2 regions of the Streptomyces sp. NPDC030165 genome follow, and region 1 is predicted to be linked to the other one. Evidence: riboswitches for the same ligand, from Rfam matches in the RefSeq annotation. Region 1 holds a riboswitch; the other holds the start of a gene.
What was found. A riboswitch is a leader RNA that binds a small molecule or an ion and turns the genes downstream of it on or off. The one in region 1 is predicted to bind cobalamin.
Positions count from the first base shown of each region.

Region 1 (9,044 bases):
CGGCGCCCCCGGCTCGGCGCGGAAGACGGTGACGGCGGTGGTCAGCCCGCCGCCGGGCGCGCCGTCGTTGCCGATGAACCACGCCGACCGCATTCGGTCGTCCGGGCCGGTGCCGCCCGCGGCGATGCCGCGCGGCAGCCTGGTGACGGTCTCCTGGGGAAGCGACTTCCAGGCGAAGGCCCGGAGCGCGGCGTTGATGCCGCGCGCCGCCTCCGGGGCCAGCACGCCGTGCGGCGCCGGCGGCTCCAGGCCGGGCAGCGGCTTGCCGTCGTGCACCACCTCGGTCACCGAGTACGGCTCGGTGCGGCTGCCGTCGTTGGTGAACAGCGAGTACGCGCCGGCCAGCCGGATCGCGCTGGGCGTGGAGGTGCCGAGCGGGAACGTGGGCTCCAGGCGGGCCAGGCTCTCCTTGCGCAGGCCCGCCGCGACGGCCAGGTCCCGGATCTTCTCCAGGCCGAGGCGCTTGCCCGCGCTGACGAAGGGCGGGTGGGCGGAGGTGATCAGGCCCTCGTACAGGGCGGACGGCAGTGCGGCGCCCGGTGCGGTGGTCGGCGACGGGCGGGCGGTGCCGTCGGGGACGGCCTCCGCGGCCGTGCCGCTCTGCTCGCGCAGGTCGGCGGCCAGGACGAACGGCTTGAAGGCCGAGCCCGCCGGCACGCCCGCGGTGTCGGCGTTGTTCGCGAAGTGCTTCGTGGCGTCCGGGCCGCCGTAGAGCGCGATGACGGCTCCGTCGCGGGGCCGCACGGACGCGGCGCCGAATTCCACGTACGCGTCGGCGGGGCGCTTCTTCGGGTCGATACCGCGGCGCCGCTCGTCCGCCACCGCTTTCGCCAGCCGCGCCACCTTGTCCTTCTCGAAGGTGGTGTGAATGCGGTAGCCGCCGCGGGCCAGATCGCGGTCGGTCAGATCCGTACGGCTCCGGAGGTATTTCTTCGCCACGTCGACGAGATAGCCGGTCTGGCCTTTCTGGCTGGTCGGGGTGACCGGTGCGCGCGGCTCGGGGAACGTCGTGTAGCGGGCGCGCTGCTCCCGGCTCATCAGTCCGGTCTCCACCTCGCGGTCCAGAATCCACTTCCAACGTTCCACCGCGCGCTCGTGGTTGGCGTCGCTGAGTGCGGGATCGTACTGCTCGGCGCCCTTGAGCAGCGCGGCGAGCGCCGCGCCCTGGCTGGGGTCGAGGCTCTTGGCCGGAATGCCGTAGTACGCGTTCGCGGCGGCCTGGATTCCGAACGAATTCCGCCCGAAGTAGCTGGTGTTGAGATAGCCCTGCAGGATCTCCGACTTGGACTTGCGGTTGTCCAGTTTCAGCGCGATGAAGAATTCCTTCACCTTGCGCTTGAGGGTCTGGTCCTGCGAGAGGTACGTGTTCTTCACGTACTGCTGGGTGATGGTGGAACCGCCCTGGGCATCCGCGCCCTGGGCCATGTTCACCGCGGCCCGGGCGATTCCGGAGAACGAGACCCCGGAGTCGGAGTAGAAACTCGCGTTCTCGGCGGCGATGACGGCGTGTTCGACGGAGTCGGGCACCTGGGCGAGGGTGACGTTCTGCCGGTTGACGGCGCCCTCGCTCACCATCTGGCTGCCGTCCGCCCAGTAGTAGACGGTGGCTTCCTGGCGCGAGGCGGCGTTCTCGTCCGGGATGTCGACCTGCGTGTACACGGCGACGAAGAGCCCGGCGGTGCCGGCCGCGCCGGCGGCGGCGATGCCGAGCTGCTGTCTCCAGGACGGCAGCCAGCGGCGCCAGCCGCCGCGGCCCCGGCGGGGATAGTCGATGAACCGTTTCTTCCTCGGTTGCTCGCTGCCCTTCATGTAACGGGAGAGCAGGTGGGCCGGGACGGGGTTGCCGTCGCCCGCGCGTTGTCATCGACTCATCAAATCCGGTCCGGATTCGTCGGACATAAAGAAACGGACGGTGCCGGTCCGCACGTACGGACCGGCACCGTCCAGCTCGATTCAGATCCCGATCAGAACTCGTCGTCGAAGGAGACCGACCCCTCGACGGCGACCTGATAGGCCGAGGCGCGCCGCTCGAAGAAGTTGGTCAGCTCCTGGACGTTCTGCAGCTCCATGAAGGAGAACGGGTTCTCCGAGCCGTACACCGGCGCGAAACCGAGGCGCTGCAGGCGCTGGTCGGCGACGCACTGGAGGTACTCGCGCATCGACTCGGTGTTCATGCCCGGCAGGCCGTCGCCGCACAGGTCACGGCCGAACTGCAGCTCGGCCTCGACGGCCTCCTTGAGCATGTCGGTGACCTGGCGCTCCAGCTCGTCGTCGAAGAGGTCCGGCTCCTCCTCGCGCACCGTGTCCACGACCGAGAACGCGAAGTTCATGTGCATGGTCTCGTCGCGGAAGACCCAGTTGGTGCCGGTGGCCAAGCCGTGCAGCAGGCCGCGCGAGCGGAACCAGTACACGTACGCGAAGGCGCCGTAGAAGAACAGGCCCTCGATGCAGGCCGCGAAGCAGATCAGGTTCAGCAGGAAGCGGCGGCGGTCGGCCTTCGACTCCAGACGGTCGATGGACTCGACCGAGTCCATCCACTTGAAGCAGAACTCGGCCTTCTCGCGGATGGACGGGATGTTCTCCACGGCGGCGAACGCGGCCGCGCGGTCCTCCGGGTCGGGCAGGTAGGTGTCCAGCAGCGTCAGGTAGAACTGGACGTGCACGGCCTCCTCGAACAGCTGTCGGCTCAGGTAGAGCCGCGCCTCGGGGGAGTTGATGTGCTTGTAGAGGGTCAGCACCAGGTTGTTGGCCACGATCGAGTCGCCGGTCGCGAAGAACGCGACGAGCCGGCCGATCATGTGCTGCTCGCCGGGGGAGAGCTTGGCGAGGTCGGCCACGTCGGAGTGGAGGTCGACCTCCTCCACGGTCCAGGTGTTCTTGATCGCGTCCCGGTAGCGGTCGTAGAAGTCCGGGTAGCGCATGGGCCGCAGGGTCAGTTCGAAGCCCGGGTCGAGGAGGTTCTTCGCGCCGGTGGTAGCGGTGTGCGAGGCGGCCGCGGTCGTCTCGGTGGTGTCGTTCTTCTCGGGTGCAGTGGTCATGATTACTGGCATGCCTCGCAGGACTCGGGGTTTTCCAGGGAGCAGGCGACGGCCTCGGGGTCGGCCGCCTGAGCGGGTACGGGAGCGGTCTGCGCGCCCCCGCCCGTGCCGCGCGCGGACTGGGCGATACGGGTCGCCGGACGCGAGCGGAGGTAGTACGTGGTCTTGATGCCGCGCTTCCAGGCGTACGCGTACATCGAGCTGAGCTTGCCGATGGTCGGGGACGCCATGAACAGGTTCAGCGACTGGCTCTGGTCGAGGTAGGGCGTACGGTCCGCCGCCATGTCGATCAGCGAGCGCTGCGGGATCTCCCAGGCCGTGCGGTACAGCTCGCGGGTCTCGGCGGGGATCCAGTCCAGCTCCTGCACCGAGCCGTTGGCCTCGCGCAGCGCGTCACGGGTGCGGGCGTCCCACAGCCCCAGCGCCTTCAGCTCCTCGATCAGGTACGCGTTGACCTGGAGGAACTCGCCCGACAGCGTCTCGCGCTTGAACAGGTTGGAGACCTGCGGCTCGATGCACTCGTAGACGCCCGCGATGGAGGCGATGGTGGCGGTCGGCGCGATGGCCAGCAGCAGCGAGTTGCGCATACCGGTCGACGCGATCCGGGCGCGCAGCGCCGCCCACCGGTCCGCCCAGCGCGGCTCGGCGTTCGGGTAGTGGTCGGGGTGCAGCACGCCGCGGGCCGTACGGGTCGCGGACCAGGCAGGGTGCGGGCCGTGCCGCTCGGCGAGGCCGGCGGACGCCTCGTACGCCGCGAGCATGATCCGCTCGGAGATGCGCGTGGACAGCTCCCGCGCCTCGGGCGAGTCGAAGCGCAGCCGCAGCCGGAAGAAGACGTCCTGGAGACCCATCAGGCCCAGACCCACCGGGCGCCAGCGGGAGTTGGAGGCCCCGGCCTGCTCGGTCGGGTAGAAGTTGATGTCCACCACGCGGTCGAGGAAGGTGACGGCCGTGCGGACGGTGGCGTCCAGCCGCTCCCAGTCCATCGCTTCCTCCCAGCCGTCGGCCTCATTGCGCAGGTGGGCGGCGAGGTTGACCGAGCCGAGGTTGCAGACGGCGGTCTCGCCGTCGTCGGTGACCTCCAGGATCTCGGTGCACAGGTTCGAGGAGTGCACGACCTTGCCGGGCTCGGCGGTCTGGTTGGCGGTGCGGTTGGCGGCGTCCTTGAAGGTCATCCAGCCGTTGCCGGTCTGCGCGAGGGTGCGCATCATCCGCGAGTACAGCACCCGGGCCGGGACCTGCTTGACGGCGCGGCCCTCGGCCTCCGCCTTGCGGTACGCGGCGTCGAACGCGTCGCCGTACAGGTCCACCAGCTCGGGCGCGTCGCTGGGGGAGAACAGCGACCAGTCGGCGTCGGCCTCGACGCGGCGCATGAACTCGTCGGGGATCCAGTGCGCGATGTTCAGGTTGTGGGTGCGCCGGGCCTCCTCGCCCGTGTTGTCGCGCAGCTCCAGGAACTCCTCCAGGTCCGCGTGCCAGGTCTCCAGGTAGACGCAGGCGGCGCCCTTGCGCCGGCCGCCCTGGTTCACCGCCGCGACCGAGGCGTCCAGGGTGCGCAGGAACGGCACGATGCCGTTGGAGTGGCCGTTGGTGCCGCGGATCAGCGAGCCGCGGGCCCGGACCCGGGAGTACGACAGGCCGATGCCGCCGGCGTGCTTCGACAGGCGCGCCACCTGGTGGTAGCGGTCGTAGATCGAGTCCAGCTCGTCCAGCGGGGAGTCCAGCAGGTAGCAGGAGGACATCTGCGGGTGCCGGGTGCCGGAGTTGAACAGCGTCGGCGAGGACGGCAGGTACGACAGCGTGCTGGTCAGCCGGTACAGCTCGGCGACGTCGGCCAGTGCCCGCTCGCTGTGGTCCTCGGCCAGGCCGCAGGCCACCCGCAGCAGGAAGTGCTGCGGGGTCTCGATCACCTGGCGGGAGATCGGGTGGCGCAGCAGGTAGCGGGAGTGCAGGGTACGCAGGCCGAAGTAGCCGAAGCGGTCGTCCGCGCCGTCCGCCAGGGCGCCTTCCACCAGCGCGTCCAGGCGCGCCGCGTGGGTGCGTACGAACTCCGCGGTGCCGTCGGCGATCAGGCCCTCGCGGTGCCCGGTGGCGACGGAGGCGGAGAAGGCGACCGCCCCCTCCGCGGCCGCCTCCTCCGCGATGGCACGGGTCAGCAGGCGGGCGGCCAGCTTGGAGTACTGCGGCTCGTCGCCGATCAGACCGGCCGCGGCCTCCATGGCCAGCGAGCGCAGCTCTGTCTCGTCGGAGCCGGGGTGGCGACCGCGCAGCGCGGCGGCGGCGATCTTGCCCGGGTCGGTGGCGGGCAGGTCGGCGGTGAGGTCGGTCAGCGTACGCAGCAGGGCGGCGCCGGGGCCGTCCGTGGCCTGGCCGCCGGGGCCCTGCTGGGGCTGCGTGTCCTTCGCGGGCTGCGCGACCTGCTCGGCTGCTGCGGGCTCCGTTGGCGCGATGGTCACGTGCTGCTCTCCCTCACTCGGCGGGGGCCTGGGGAGGGCACGGCGGCGCGTGCGGGCGTGCGGCACCCCCGGTAGGCAAGGGGTGCGCGGGCACACCGCGCAGCGTCCACCGGTCCAACCCGCGAGACCCGGACGTATCGACGACCGCGCCGGTGCCGGCGCGGGCGTGCTGTGGGCAGGTCTTCGGACTCACGGGTGCGGTGTGCGCACTTCGTACACCGTTGCGGGACAGTTCCGGATTCGCACCGGATTCCCCTGCGACGACAGCGAGCACGAGCATACATCTTGTGCTGCCTCGTGCACGCACCCCCATATCTTGTGTCGCGTTGGCGCGGGGTTGTCCGGAGCCGTGGTATTCGGATGCCCTGTCGCAGCGTGTTCCGGGGGTTCTGCGGGGCCTCCGAGAGGGTGCCACGAGTCCGCCGCGGGGCCGCTCCCGGGGTGTTCCGAGGCCGTTCCGGGCTGTTCCCGAGCCGTTCGGAGCGGCCTGGACGGGGGCTGATGCACGGGGCGTATTGGTGGCGCGGAATGTCCCTGATGCGTTGACCGGGACTCCTGAAGCGTATTGGCTCCTTGTCTGCTCCGTCGGCCGGCGGGGCGGGTGGGGGTCATGTGTGAGGGGGGACATGCGAAGAACCGGTGCGGCGCGTGGCGCCGGGCGAGTCGTGGGCCTGGTGGCGGGAGTGTGTGTCGTGGCGGGGACGCTGCCCGGGGCGCCGGCGGCCGCCGCGGGGCGGGCGGCGCCGGCCACCGAGCGGGTCAGCGTCGCCGCGGACGGGACCCAGGGAAACGGTTTTTCAGGGGATCCGAAGCTCAGCGCGAACGGGCGGTTCGTGGCATTCACCTCGGAAGCCACCAATCTGGGCCCCACGGACACCAACGGCCACCAGGACGTCTACGTCAAGGATTTACGGACGGGAAAGGTCGACCTGGTCAGCGTCGGCAGCGTCGGCACGCTCGGCGACGGCCTCTCCGGCTCGCCCGAGATCAGCGCCGACGGCCGGTACGTCGCCTTCTACTCCGGTGCGACGAACCTGGTCCCCGGCGACACCAACGGCGAGGGCGACGTCTTCGTCCACGACCGCCGCACCGGGCGCACGGTGAGCCCCACCGCGGGCGCCGGGAAGTCCCCGTACGGGTACGGGGTCCAGAACTTCGCCCTCAGCGGTGACGGACGCCGCCTCGCCTTCGGCTCCTACCGCCCGGACCTGGTGCCCGGCGACACCAACGAGCGCCTGGACATCTTCGTCCACGATGTGCAGGCGGGAACGGTGAAGCGGGTGAGCGTGGCGAGCGACGGCACCCAGGCGAACGGCGCGTCCGCCTTCCCGTCGATCAGCGCCGACGGCCGCCGGGTCGCGTTCACCTCGAAGGCGGACAACCTCGTCCCCGCCGGGCCCGGCTTCCGCCGCCCGCCGCCGCAGGACCCCATGTACGTCCACGACCTGGCCACCGGCCGGACCCGGGCGGCGAGCCTGAGCACCACGGGTGCCGTGGTCGGCGTGTCCCCGTTCCCCCGGCTCAGCCCCGACGGCCGGTACGCGGTCTTCTCCGCCGTGGCCGACGACGTGGTGCCGGACGACACCAACGGCACGTACGACCTCTTCGCCCGCGACCTGGAACGCGGCACCACCCGGCTGCTGACCCGCGCGCACGACGGCTCCCAGGCCGACGGCTGGTCCTCCGACGGGCGGCTCACCGCGGACAACCGGCGGCTCTTCTTCACCTCCGTGGCCACCGGCCTGGTGCCCGGCGACACCAACGGCGAGGTGGACGGCTTCGTCCGCGACCTGCACACCGGGCAGGTCGAGCGGATCAACGTCGGCGAGGACGGCGCCCAGTCGACGTCCTGGACGAACATCGCGGCACCCGACGCCTCCGGACGGCTGGCGGCCTTCGACTCGCGCGACGAGGGGCTGGTGTCCGGGGACACGAACGGGACGGGCGACGTCTTCGTCCGCCGGCTCCGGCACTGACGTGCCGGTGCCGGCCCCGGTACCGGCACGGCTTACGCGCCCGGCGCGCCACGGCATCGGCGCGCGGGCGCCGTACGCACCAACGCACCAACGCACCAACGCACCGACCAGGAGGGGAACCAGCCATGAGGCTCACCCGCACCACCGCACGAAGACTCGCCGCCGCGACCGGCGTGTGCGCGCTCGCCGCACTGCTGCCCGCCACGACGGCCACCGCCCGGACCGCGCCGCCGCACGGCACCGAACGCGTCAGCGTCGCCGCCGACGGCACGCAGGGCAACGGCGGCTCGTCCACCTCGGCGATCAGTGCCGACGGCCGGTACGTCACCTTCGCCTCCGACGCGGCCGACCTCGTGCCCGGCGACACCAACGGGCAGTCGGACATCTTCGTGAAGGACCTGCGGACGGGCGCCGTCGAGCGGGTCAACGTGGCGAGCGACGGAACGCAGGCCGGCTCCTGGTCGTCCTCGCCCACCATCAGCGCCGACGGCCGCTACGTCGCCTTCGCCTCCGACGCGGCCGACCTCGTGCCGGGCGACACCAACGCCGACACCGACATCTTCGTCCACGACCGGCGGACCGGGCGGACCGAAAGCGTGACCCTCGACGGGCGTCCCCCGCAGGGCAAGCAAGGCTCCCAGATGCCGGTGATCAGCGCCAACGGCCGGTACGTGGCGTTCGCCTCCAGCCGCGAGGACCTGGTGCCCGGCGACACCAACAAGGCACAGGACATCTTCGTACGCGACCGCAAGAGCGGCACCGTGACACGGGTGAGCGTCTCCGTCACCGGCGAGCAGGCCACCGGCCCCTCCACCTACCCCGTGCTCAGTTACGACGGCCGCAAGGTCGGCTTCACCTCCAAGGCGCGGAATCTGCCCCCGGCTTCGGCCCCGGCCGCCCGCGACGAGGCCGGCCTGCGCAAACCGCACAGCTACCCCTTCTTCCTGCACGACCTGGACACCGGCCGCACGAGCGTGGCGAGCCTCAGCTCGACCGGCGAGACCGTCGGCGCCTGGAACGCCTCACTCAGCCCCGACGGCCGCTACGCGGTCTTCTCCAGCCAGTACGGAGAGGTGGTGCCCGGCCATCCGACGGGCAGGGCGGACCTGTTCGTACGCGACCTCGTCAAGGGCACGACGGAGCAGATGACGTACACCTATGACGGCAGACAGCCGCAGGAGGGCCGCTCCAACAACGGCTTCCTGTCCGCGGACAACCGCCGCCTGTTCTTCGAGTCCACGGTTCCGGACCTGGTGCGCGACGACACCAACGGCGCGCAGGACATCTTCGTGCGCGACATGCGGACCGGCGCCGTCGAACGGGTCAGCGTCGCCGCCGACGGCTCCCAGGCCCAGGCCTGGTCCTCCAACGTCTCCACCGACGCCCTGGGCCGCACCCTCGCCTTCGACTCCGACGCGGCGAACCTGGTCCCGGGGGACACGAACGGGGCGTCGGACGTGTTCGTGCGGAGGCTGCGGCCGTAGGACAGGCGTGTCAGGCCCCTGGCCGCCGGTCCGCCACGTCCAGCTCGCACGCGAACGCCCACAGCCTGATACCCGGTACCGGCTCCCAGT
Region 1 covers NZ_JBVIBD010000018.1:6,137-15,180, reverse strand. Annotated here, with positions in the region: gene ACZ4Z1_RS29315 (transglycosylase domain-containing protein) at 1-1,809, opposite strand, end outside; gene ACZ4Z1_RS29310 (ribonucleotide-diphosphate reductase subunit beta) at 1,965-3,038, opposite strand; gene ACZ4Z1_RS29305 (ribonucleoside-diphosphate reductase subunit alpha) at 3,041-5,494, opposite strand; cobalamin riboswitch at 5,652-5,784, opposite strand; gene ACZ4Z1_RS29300 (hypothetical protein) at 6,328-7,470, shown strand; gene ACZ4Z1_RS29295 (TolB family protein) at 7,596-8,954, shown strand; gene ACZ4Z1_RS29290 (GNAT family N-acetyltransferase) at 8,965-9,044, opposite strand, start outside.

Region 2 (9,044 bases), on a different contig from region 1:
GGCCGACGGGGTGATCTGCTGGTGTCCGCAACCGGGGCCGTGCTGGTGCTGGTCGGGCTGTGTCCAGGGGTGACCGGCCTGGCGGAGCAGCTGGATCATCGCCGCGTTCCCGGCCGCCCGCTGAATGTTCAGCGACTCGGAACGGGACCGGGACGCGCGCGCCGGCGGTGCCGGATGCCTGTCGGACCGGGGTGTCGGCTGGTGCTCGTGCGTCATGCGCAGCGCCCCTCACGGGAGAAGGATTCCGAATCCATCCCACGAAACGTGAACGCCGACGGCTCCGGAAGGGCGGCGCGCGCAGTCGGTGGGGCATGCTCGGCTGCCCCGGAGGCCCTGAGGAGCACACCTTCCGCTGCGCGCAGTCGGTTCCTGACGTTCGAAGCTGCTGCGCATCCGCCGGCTGGGCCGCGCCCTCTCAGGCTTGGCCGGTGGGGGCCTGCGCTTCCAGGGCGGTGAGCAGTTCGGCGAGGGCGGGCAGGGACCGTTCCAGTGCTTCGCGGCTTTCCGGGCGCAGGTCGGCCAGGGCGCGGCGCAGGGCGGCTGTGCTGGTGCGGTCGTAGCGGTCGAGCATGTCGAGGGCCTTGGGCGAGGCGGTGAGGTGGGCGGTGCGCAGGTTGGTGGGCGAGGGGGTGCGCTCGACGAGGCCCGCTGCGGTCAGGGTGCGGATGAGGTTGCTGACCGTGGAGGGCGCTGCCTTGAGCCGGGCCGCGGCTTCCCGTGGGGTGATCGTGCCGGCTTCGGTCAGGACCCGCAGGAGTTCGATCTGGGCCTCGGGGAGGTCGGGCAGGCCCTCGGAGCGTCGGGTGCGCAGTACGGCTCGGCGCAGGGGGCCGAGGAGTCGGCCGAATTCGGTGGCGGTGTCCATGACTCCATTGTGCCCCAGCTAACATTTTGCTTCAAAACTGTTTTGATGCAAAATAGTGCGGGCGGGGTCCCGTACCGCGGAACCCGGCGCACTTCGTGGCGCCCTGGCGCCCCGCACATCCCATGCGAGGAGGACACCCATGACCACTGTCACCGACCCCACTCCCGCCCAGGACCTCTCCGGGATCGTCGGCCACCGCTTCATCTACACGTATGCCAACGGCTGGCAGTACGAGATGTACGTGAAGAACGACCACACCATCGACTACCGCATACACAGTGGTCACGTCGGCGGCCGCTGGGTGAAGGACCAGGAAGTCGACCTCGTCCAGCTCGACGAGGACAGCTACAAGGTGTCGTGGACCGAGCCCACCGGCACTTCGGTCGCCGTCAACGTCATGCCCGGCAAGCGCCGCCTGCACGGCGTGATCTTCTTCCCGGACTGGATCCGCCGGCACGGCGAGCGCACTGTCTGCTACCAGAACGACCACCTGGACGCGATGCGCGCTTATCGCGACCAGGGCCCGACCTACCCCGTCTACGTCGTCCCCGAGTTCGCGAAGATCACACTGTTCGAACACGTCGGCGCCGACGACGACTCGGTCGTCTCCACCGCCCCTGGTGACCTTCCCACCGGCTGGTCCCAGCGCACCAACTGACCTGTCCACTCCGGGCAGACCGGTCCGCTGCGCCGATGCCTCGACCGTCTGCGTCACCGAGCGCGTGGTGCTGTGTCGCGGCGGCCGGCATCGGGCGGTGGCCACCCCCGGCCGTCGCGGTCCAGTGCGGCCAGGTCTTCCGGGCCGGATTCGGCGGCCGAGCCGGGCCGCTCATCTCTTCTCCGCCGCCAGCCAGCCGGCCAGGCCCCACATCGCCACGGCGGTGACGATGTCGAGGCGGCGCCGGGTGCCGTTGCCGATCCCCGCCTTCTTCAGCCGTCCTCCGAGGGCGGCATAGCCCCAGGCGCAGAAGAATTCCACCGCGATATAGGCGAGGCCGAGAGCCAGCAGCGGGACAGCGACCCGGTGGGCGTCGCGGGACACGAATTGCGGCAGGAATACGGCGAACAGGATGAGCGCCTTCGGATTCGTCACCGCCACGAGGAACTCCTGCCGCGCCAGCCGCCATGCCGGTACTGTCCGGCACGCGTTCTGTTCCCTGGCAGAGCCTTCCGGGGCCTCCACCCGGAGCTCGCGTGATCCCTCCTTTCCGGGCACGGATCGCGGCCCCTCACCACCAGCCCCGGACTCCGCGCCGGACGTGGAACGCAGCGCCGTACGCAGGCTCTGCAGCCCCAGCCACAACAGGTAGGCCACCCCACACCACTTGATGACGTTGAAAGCCACCGCTGACCTGGCCAGCACGGCGCCCAGTCCGGCGGCCACGGCGGCCGCCATCAAGATGAACGCCGTGAACCGGCCGAGCGAGGCACCGAGCGCCGGACGTGCCCCGTGCCGTACGCCGTTGCGCAGGGCCAACAACTGGTTGGCGCCGGGCGTCGCGGCGAGCAATATCGCGGAGGGAAGGAAAGCCGCCCATGACACGTCGGGAAACATGGCAGACGTGTACCCGCACCGCGCGTCTCACCGCTCACCTACGCGTCTCGCTCTCCCCGGGCAGTCCCCTGGGGCGGCAGGCCGGGGCCGAACCGCCGTCAGCTCCGAGCGGGCGTTCGTGCGCTGAGCTCCCGGCCACGTCAGGGTGTCACTCCAACGCCGCCAGCACCGTTGCCAGTTCCGCCGGGTCCTGGGGGCCGACGTGCGGGGCGTCGAGGGTGACGACGTCGAAGGGGTTGTGCGGGGTGAGCGCGTCGGCCTCGGTGATCATGCGGTCCTGGAGGGCGGGCGGAATGGCGCGGTCCGCGCTGAAGCGTACGTAGGTCCGCGGGACACTGCCCCAGGTCCCGGCCTCGCAACGGGCGTCGGACCGGCCGATGGCGGCGGTCTCGTCCGGTTCGTAGGAGTTGAGCAGGGCGAGGAACGCGGCCTCCGGGTAGCTCGCCGCGTACGCCGCGCGTACCGCCGCCTGCTCCTGCCGGTCGCCGGAGCGCCAGTTGACCCGCATGACGCCCAGTTCCCCGGGCGTTTCCACGGCCGGCATGTCCGACAGCAGGCTCTGCTGCCCCTCCGGCGTCCTGGTGATGTAGTCGACGAGGGTGGGGAGCGTCACGCAGCAGAAGGCCGAGACGTAGACCAGGCGTGCCAGCAGTCCGGGCACCGCGTTGCCGACCCGGTCGAGGGTGGCGCCGCCCTGGCTCGTACCCACCAGGACGACCGGGCCGTACGGATGGACGCGGCGCACCACGCCCGCCACCCGGTCGGTGTAGTCGTCCAGGGTGATCGTGCCCAGCGGGGAGGGTACGGTGCGCAGCGCGGCGAGGTCCTGCGGGGCCTGGTAGCACTGTGGGAAGAACGCCTCCGGGCCGTGCCCGGGGAGGTCCACGGCGAGGGCGCGGTGTCCGCGCAGGGCCAGTTCCCGTACGACTCCCGCCCAGTCGGCGGACGAGCCGTTGCCGCCGTGGACCAGGACGAACGTCGGCGAGCCGGTGCCGTGGGGCGGTGGCATGGCGGACCTCCCTGTAGGGCGGGTGCCTGCATGCGCGGGCAGACGGCTCCGGGCCGGTCTGCCCGCGCTCACCCTACGTTCGCTCGCGCGCGCCCGCCTCCGGAGGCCACCTCACGGATCGGCGCGGTGCCCCCTCAGCCCCCGCACACCCCGTCGCAGTTCTGCTGCCACAGCCACCCGCAGCCTGTCGGCTGCGGGGTGCACGGCACGGAGTTGCCGCAGGAACTGCAACCGCTGGCCCCTTTGTGGCAGTCGCAGTTCATCAGCAGGCGGGAGTCGGCGGGGGCGGGCGACTCGGCCGGGCCGAGCACGCCGAGCGCGGCGAACGACACGTCGGGGCCGAGCACCGCCGCCGACTCCGCCCGCAGCCGCTCGATGTCCGCCGGCGGCCACGCGGCGGTCCCGGCGAAGACGGCCGGTACCGCGCCGGCGACCTTCTCCAGCATCGCCGACCGCGGCCCGGACAGCTCGGGGTGCGCCGCGCGGTAGCGCTGGACGTGTTCCAGCCACAGCCCGGCCTTCGCGCGGTCCGGGATGCGGGCGTACACGGCCCGGCGCTGCGGCATCGGCAGCGCGGTCACCTCGCGGTAGCCGGTGGGGAGCCGTGTGAGCCCGGCGGCCCACTCCTCGGCGCCGGCGGCCGTCATCCGGCGCCCGGGCGAGGCCAGGGCCGGGGCGGCGAGCCCGCCGGAGACGAGGAACGCGCCCAGCGCCAGGCCCGGCACGGCCTTCAGGAGCCTGCGCCGGTCGCCGTGCACCAGCACATCGGTCCGGTTCAGGGCCCGTACCACCCGCAGCGAGCCGACCGGGCCCAGCAGGCGGCACAGTCGCGCCGACAGCGCCGGGCCCGTCCACGCCCGTACCCGCTCCCCGTCCACGGCCAGCAGCGTCGGGACGAACGGCGGTTCGCCGCCCAACGCCCGCCGCCGCAGGGCGCGTACACGTGCCTCGCCGAGCCCCACCAGCGTCAGCCGGTCATCGACCAGACCGCCGATCCTCCCGGCCACCTCGCCGCACGCGCCGCAGCCCGCGTCGAACGCCAATAACCACTCCGTCATGGCCACTCCCCTGCTCGCACCGGCACTGCCGCCCCATGCATACCCGGCTTTCCGGCACACCAGGCCCTCTGGGACGGGGAGTTCACGGGCGCGGCGCTGTGCCGCGCGGTGTCACGAGCATCCGGATGTCGTCCTCCGCCCACAGCACGAACCGTTCGACCGGCGTCACCCGGTGTCCCGGCGCGGGCCGGAACCGGAAGCGTTTGAGCAGGACGGCCAGGACGAGTTCGGCCTCGACCATGGCCAGTCCGGCGCCCTCGCAGCTGCGTGGCCCGATGCCGAACGGGATGTAGGCCAGCCTCGGCCGCGCGGCCACCTCCCGCGGGACGAACCGTTCGGGTACGAACTTCTCGGGCTCGGGCCAGTGGTCGGGGTTCAGGTGCACGGCCCAGAACGGGTAGAAGACCGTCGTCCCGGCCGGAACCCCGTAATCGCCGAGGACGAGGGGCCCGGTCGTCTCCCGCGCGCCGTACGGGCCGGGCGGGTAGAGCCGCATCGCTTCCTTCAGCACCATGTCCAGGTACGGCAGGCGCCGCAGGTCGGCGTACTCGGGCACCGTGCGGTCCCCGAGTACGCGGTCCAGTTCGGCGGCGACGCGTTCGGCCGCCTCGGGGTGGCGCCCCAGGAGGTGCAGGGTCCAGGAGACGGCCACTCCGGTGGTGTGGTGGGCGGCCAGCAGCGTCACCATGACGGTGTCGCGGATCCGTGCGGGGCTCTCACCGGCCTCGACGAGCGCCCCGACCAGGTCGCTCCGGTCCGTGCGGCTGCCGGAGCGGTGGGCCGCGACGGCCCGGTCGACCGTCGCGCGCAGGTAGGCGAGGGCCCGGGCCGCCCGTTCGGCGCGTTCTTCCTGGGTGCCGGGGACCGGCACCTGGTAGAGCCGTCCCAAATATTCAGTGAGCACTTCCTCGAAGGCGGCGACGACGGCGTCCGGGTCAGCGGCCTCGCCCTCCAGCGCGTAAGCGCAGATCATCCGCAGCGACAGCGCGGTGAGGTCCTTCTGCAGCGCGACGGGGCCACGGCCGGCCTGCTCGCCCCAGCGGTCCGCGAGGCCGGCCGCCAGCGCGGTGAACCGCGCGGCGTGCCGCTCGTGGGACGGGCGCCCGGCCAGCACCGACAGCAGGACGCGCCGCCAGGGGGTGTGCTCCTCGGCCGGCAGCACCTGCAGGTTGCCGGCCTCACACAGCGGGGCCAGGAACGCGAACAGCCGCTCCGGCCGTTTGTCGAGGTGGGCCGTGGCCTCCAGCAGTACGGGGTCGGCGACCGACACGGCCGTCTCCGCGCCCGGCAGCTGGAACCGTACGACGGGCCCGTACTCCGCGTGCAGCCACAGCTGGTAGGTGTGCAGTCCGCCCGCCGCGGCGACCGCCCCCACCCCGCCGTCCGGCCGGGGCTCGGGACCAGGGATACGCATGGCCAACGCCTCCTGACTGACGCCCGGTCCCGCCGTGAGGTGGGCCCTCGGCGGCGGGAGTGCAGCCTCCATCATCGGCGGATCCGGGCGGTGGGGAAGTCCCGGCGGCCGGTCAGAGGCAGGAAGCCCCGGTGACCGGCCGGAGGCGGAGTGGCCGCCCTCGCCGCCACGGCGAAGCCGGCCACTCCGCCGCCCGGCCCGGAGCCCGAGGCTCGAAACGGCCCCCGGGCGCGGCGAGTGGATCTGTTGCATGACCGTGAGGCGCCCGACCGATATGACACGTTCGAGCCGGGCCACGGGCGGTGTGCTGCGGGGCGGTATCCCGGTGACCGGCTCCGGCGGGCGGTGGTCCCCGTACTGCACACATCGCGCGCCCTGTCAGCGGCGCCGATCGAGACAACCACTCAGGTCACTCTGTTGCGGTGGCGGGAGCGCCTCTACGCTGATGTGCGCAGTCGGTTCGCGCCACGGTCCGTGGGGCGTCGTAAGAGGGAACCCGGTGGGAATCCGGGACTGTCCCGCAGCGGTGAGTGGGAGCGGAAGCCGCCAACAGCACCGGACCCGGTCGAAGGGTGCGGGAAGCGGCGGCCGGTAGGTGTCGCCGGACGGTCCGGCCGACGTGCCCACGAGTCCGGATACCTGCCACTGCGCGCGTGCGTGGACGGACGCACGCGCTGTCCACGGTGACCTCGAGGGCTGGGTCGGCGGTGCAGGCGGAGCAACGCGCATACGGCGCGGCCGCCCTCTCACTCACCGGTCGATCCCCGGGCCGGGTACGGCGAGAGAGGGCGTGTTCGTGACCGAGGCATACAGCCGGGGCGGCCGACGGCCGGTCCACGCACGGCCGTCGTACGGTGCCCGGTGCTGACCGCGTCCGGCGGCGCCGCGGCGCGGTGGGTCTCCGGCGTCTGCCAGGGGACGCTGGGCGAGCTGTTCCAGGGCCCGTTGCGTCCGGGCGGTGACCGGGACATCGCGATCGTGTCGTTCCCCGTGGACCGCCACTCCTGGGTCTACTTCACGCCCGGCGCCGCCCCCGGGGACGCACCGCCCCTCGGTGAGAAGGCGGCGACGGCCGCGCGGCTCTTCCTGGAGCACTTCGGCCTGACGCTGCCGCCGGGCCGCTGGAGCACCCACTCGGACCTGCGGGTCGGGGTGGGCATGGCCAGTTCGACGGCCGACATCGTGGCGACGCTGCGCTGTCTGTTCCGGGTCTTCTCACTACCGTACGACACCGGGGCCGTCCAGCGCGTCCTGTCGGCGATAGAGCGGGCCGACAGCGTCTTCCTCGACGAGTTCGCGCTCTACCTGAGCGGCCGGCACCGTGTCGTACGGCGGCTGGGCACCGGCATCGGCTTCCACACCGCCTTCGTCATGGAGCCGGGCACGGTGGACACCGCCACCGTCACCCCCCTGCTGCAACGGCACTACCGGCGCAACGCTGCCGAGTACGAGAAGTGCCTGACCGACCTCCTCAAGGGCTTCGCCTCGGGTGACCCGGCGGCCGTGGCCCGGGCCGCGACCTTCAGCGGCGCGCTGTCCCAGGAGGTACTGCCCAAGCACACCTTCGACGCCGTACTGGCCCACCGTGCGGAGTTCGGGGCGGACGGCCTCTTCGTCGCCCACACCGGCTCCCTCATCGGCTACCTCTTCAGCAGCCGTCCGGCGCCGGCTCTGAAGGGTGAGCTGTCCGCCTTCTTCCGGTCGCTCGGCCACCAGTGCTCATTCGCCCAAGGAGGCTACGCGTGACGCACCCCCACATAGCCGACGCCCTCAAAGTCCCCGACCTCGTCCGGCTGTCGGACGGCATGGTGCTGCTGCGGTTCGAGTCGATGAAGATCTACTCGGCGCTGGCGGCCGTCCGGCACCTGCTCGACCGGGGCACCGTCCGCCCCGGACAGACCCTGATCGACAGTTCCAGCGGCATCTACGCCCACGCGCTGGCGCTGGCCTGCCACCGCTACGGCCTGCGCTGCCACATCGTCGCCTCGACCACCGTCGACGCCACGACCCTCGCCCAGCTGGAGATACTCGGCGCGACGGTCGAGCAGGTCAGACCGTCGCGCGACCTCAAGCTCGACCAGGAGCTGCGGGTACGGCGGGTGCGGGAGATCCTCGCCGAACGGCCCGGCGTCCACTGGATGCGCCAGTACCACGACGCCATCCATTACCTGGGTTACCAGGAGGTCGCGGACCTGGTGGCCACGGCCCTGCCGGGCCGCCCGCTGTCCGTCGTCGGCGGGGTCGGCTCGGGGGCCTCGACCGGCGGCCTCGTGGCGCACCTGCGCCGCCGCGATCCCGGCGTCCGGCTGGTCGGGGTGCAGCCGTTCGGCAGCGTCACCTTCGGCAGCCAGGACCATCACGACCCGGAGGCGATCATCGCCGGTATCGGTTCCTCGATCGCCTTCGACAACGTCCGCCACCACCTGTACGACGCCGTCCACTGGATGGACTTCACCCACGCCATGTCCGGCGCCGTCGCCCTGCTGCGCGAGCACGCCGTCTTCGCCGGGCTGTCCACCGGCGCCGCATACCTGACCGCCACGTACGAGACCCGCCGCCACCCCGACCGGCTCCACCTGGTGATCGGGGCCGACACCGGCCACCGCTACGTTGAGCGGGTGTACGCCCGCCACCGGGAGGCCGCGGACCTGGCCGCCCTGAAGCCGGCGGAGGTCGGCAGTCCCGAGGAGATGACCATGCCCTGGTCGACGATGGCGTGGCACCGCGCCCCCTGGCCGTCACCCCGGAAGGAGACCCGCGCATGACCGTGGTCTGCCTAGAATCGCTCACCTTCGGGCTGGGACACCTGACGCGCGCCGCCGCCCGGCTGGGCGAGCCGCTGCGGCTGCTGACCCGCGACCCCTCGTACTACGCGTACGAGTTGGACCGGCTCCCCGCGGGCGCGGTCGATGTGGTGGAGACCGACACCTTCGACACGGAGCTGGTGGCGGAACAGCTCGGCCGGACCCCGGGCCTGCGGGGGCTGATCAGCTCCACCGACACCTGGATGCTGGTCGGCGCCGACCTCACCGCCCGCTTCGGGCTGCCCGGCCCCGACCCGGCCGTACTGCGGCTGGCCAGGGACAAGGTCGCCGTACGGAACCGGCTGTTCGAAGCCGGGCTGACCCGCGCCCGCGCGGCCG
Region 2 covers NZ_JBVIBD010000022.1:53,967-63,010, reverse strand. Annotated here, with positions in the region: gene ACZ4Z1_RS32910 (eCIS core domain-containing protein) at 1-99, opposite strand, end outside; gene ACZ4Z1_RS32905 (MarR family winged helix-turn-helix transcriptional regulator) at 416-865, opposite strand; gene ACZ4Z1_RS32900 (phenolic acid decarboxylase) at 1,005-1,523, shown strand; gene ACZ4Z1_RS32895 (LysE family translocator) at 1,695-2,420, opposite strand; gene ACZ4Z1_RS32890 (alpha/beta fold hydrolase) at 2,569-3,429, opposite strand; gene ACZ4Z1_RS32885 (bacteriocin fulvocin C-related protein) at 3,564-4,487, opposite strand; gene ACZ4Z1_RS32880 (cytochrome P450) at 4,570-5,901, opposite strand; cobalamin riboswitch at 6,340-6,562, shown strand; gene ACZ4Z1_RS32875 (GHMP family kinase ATP-binding protein) at 6,763-7,647, shown strand; gene ACZ4Z1_RS32870 (cysteine synthase family protein) at 7,644-8,666, shown strand; gene ACZ4Z1_RS32865 (ATP-grasp domain-containing protein) at 8,663-9,044, shown strand, end outside.
Region 2: linked by a shared signal. The riboswitch ahead of ACZ4Z1_RS32875 (GHMP family kinase ATP-binding protein) and the one ahead of ACZ4Z1_RS29305 (ribonucleoside-diphosphate reductase subunit alpha) in region 1 are both predicted to bind cobalamin.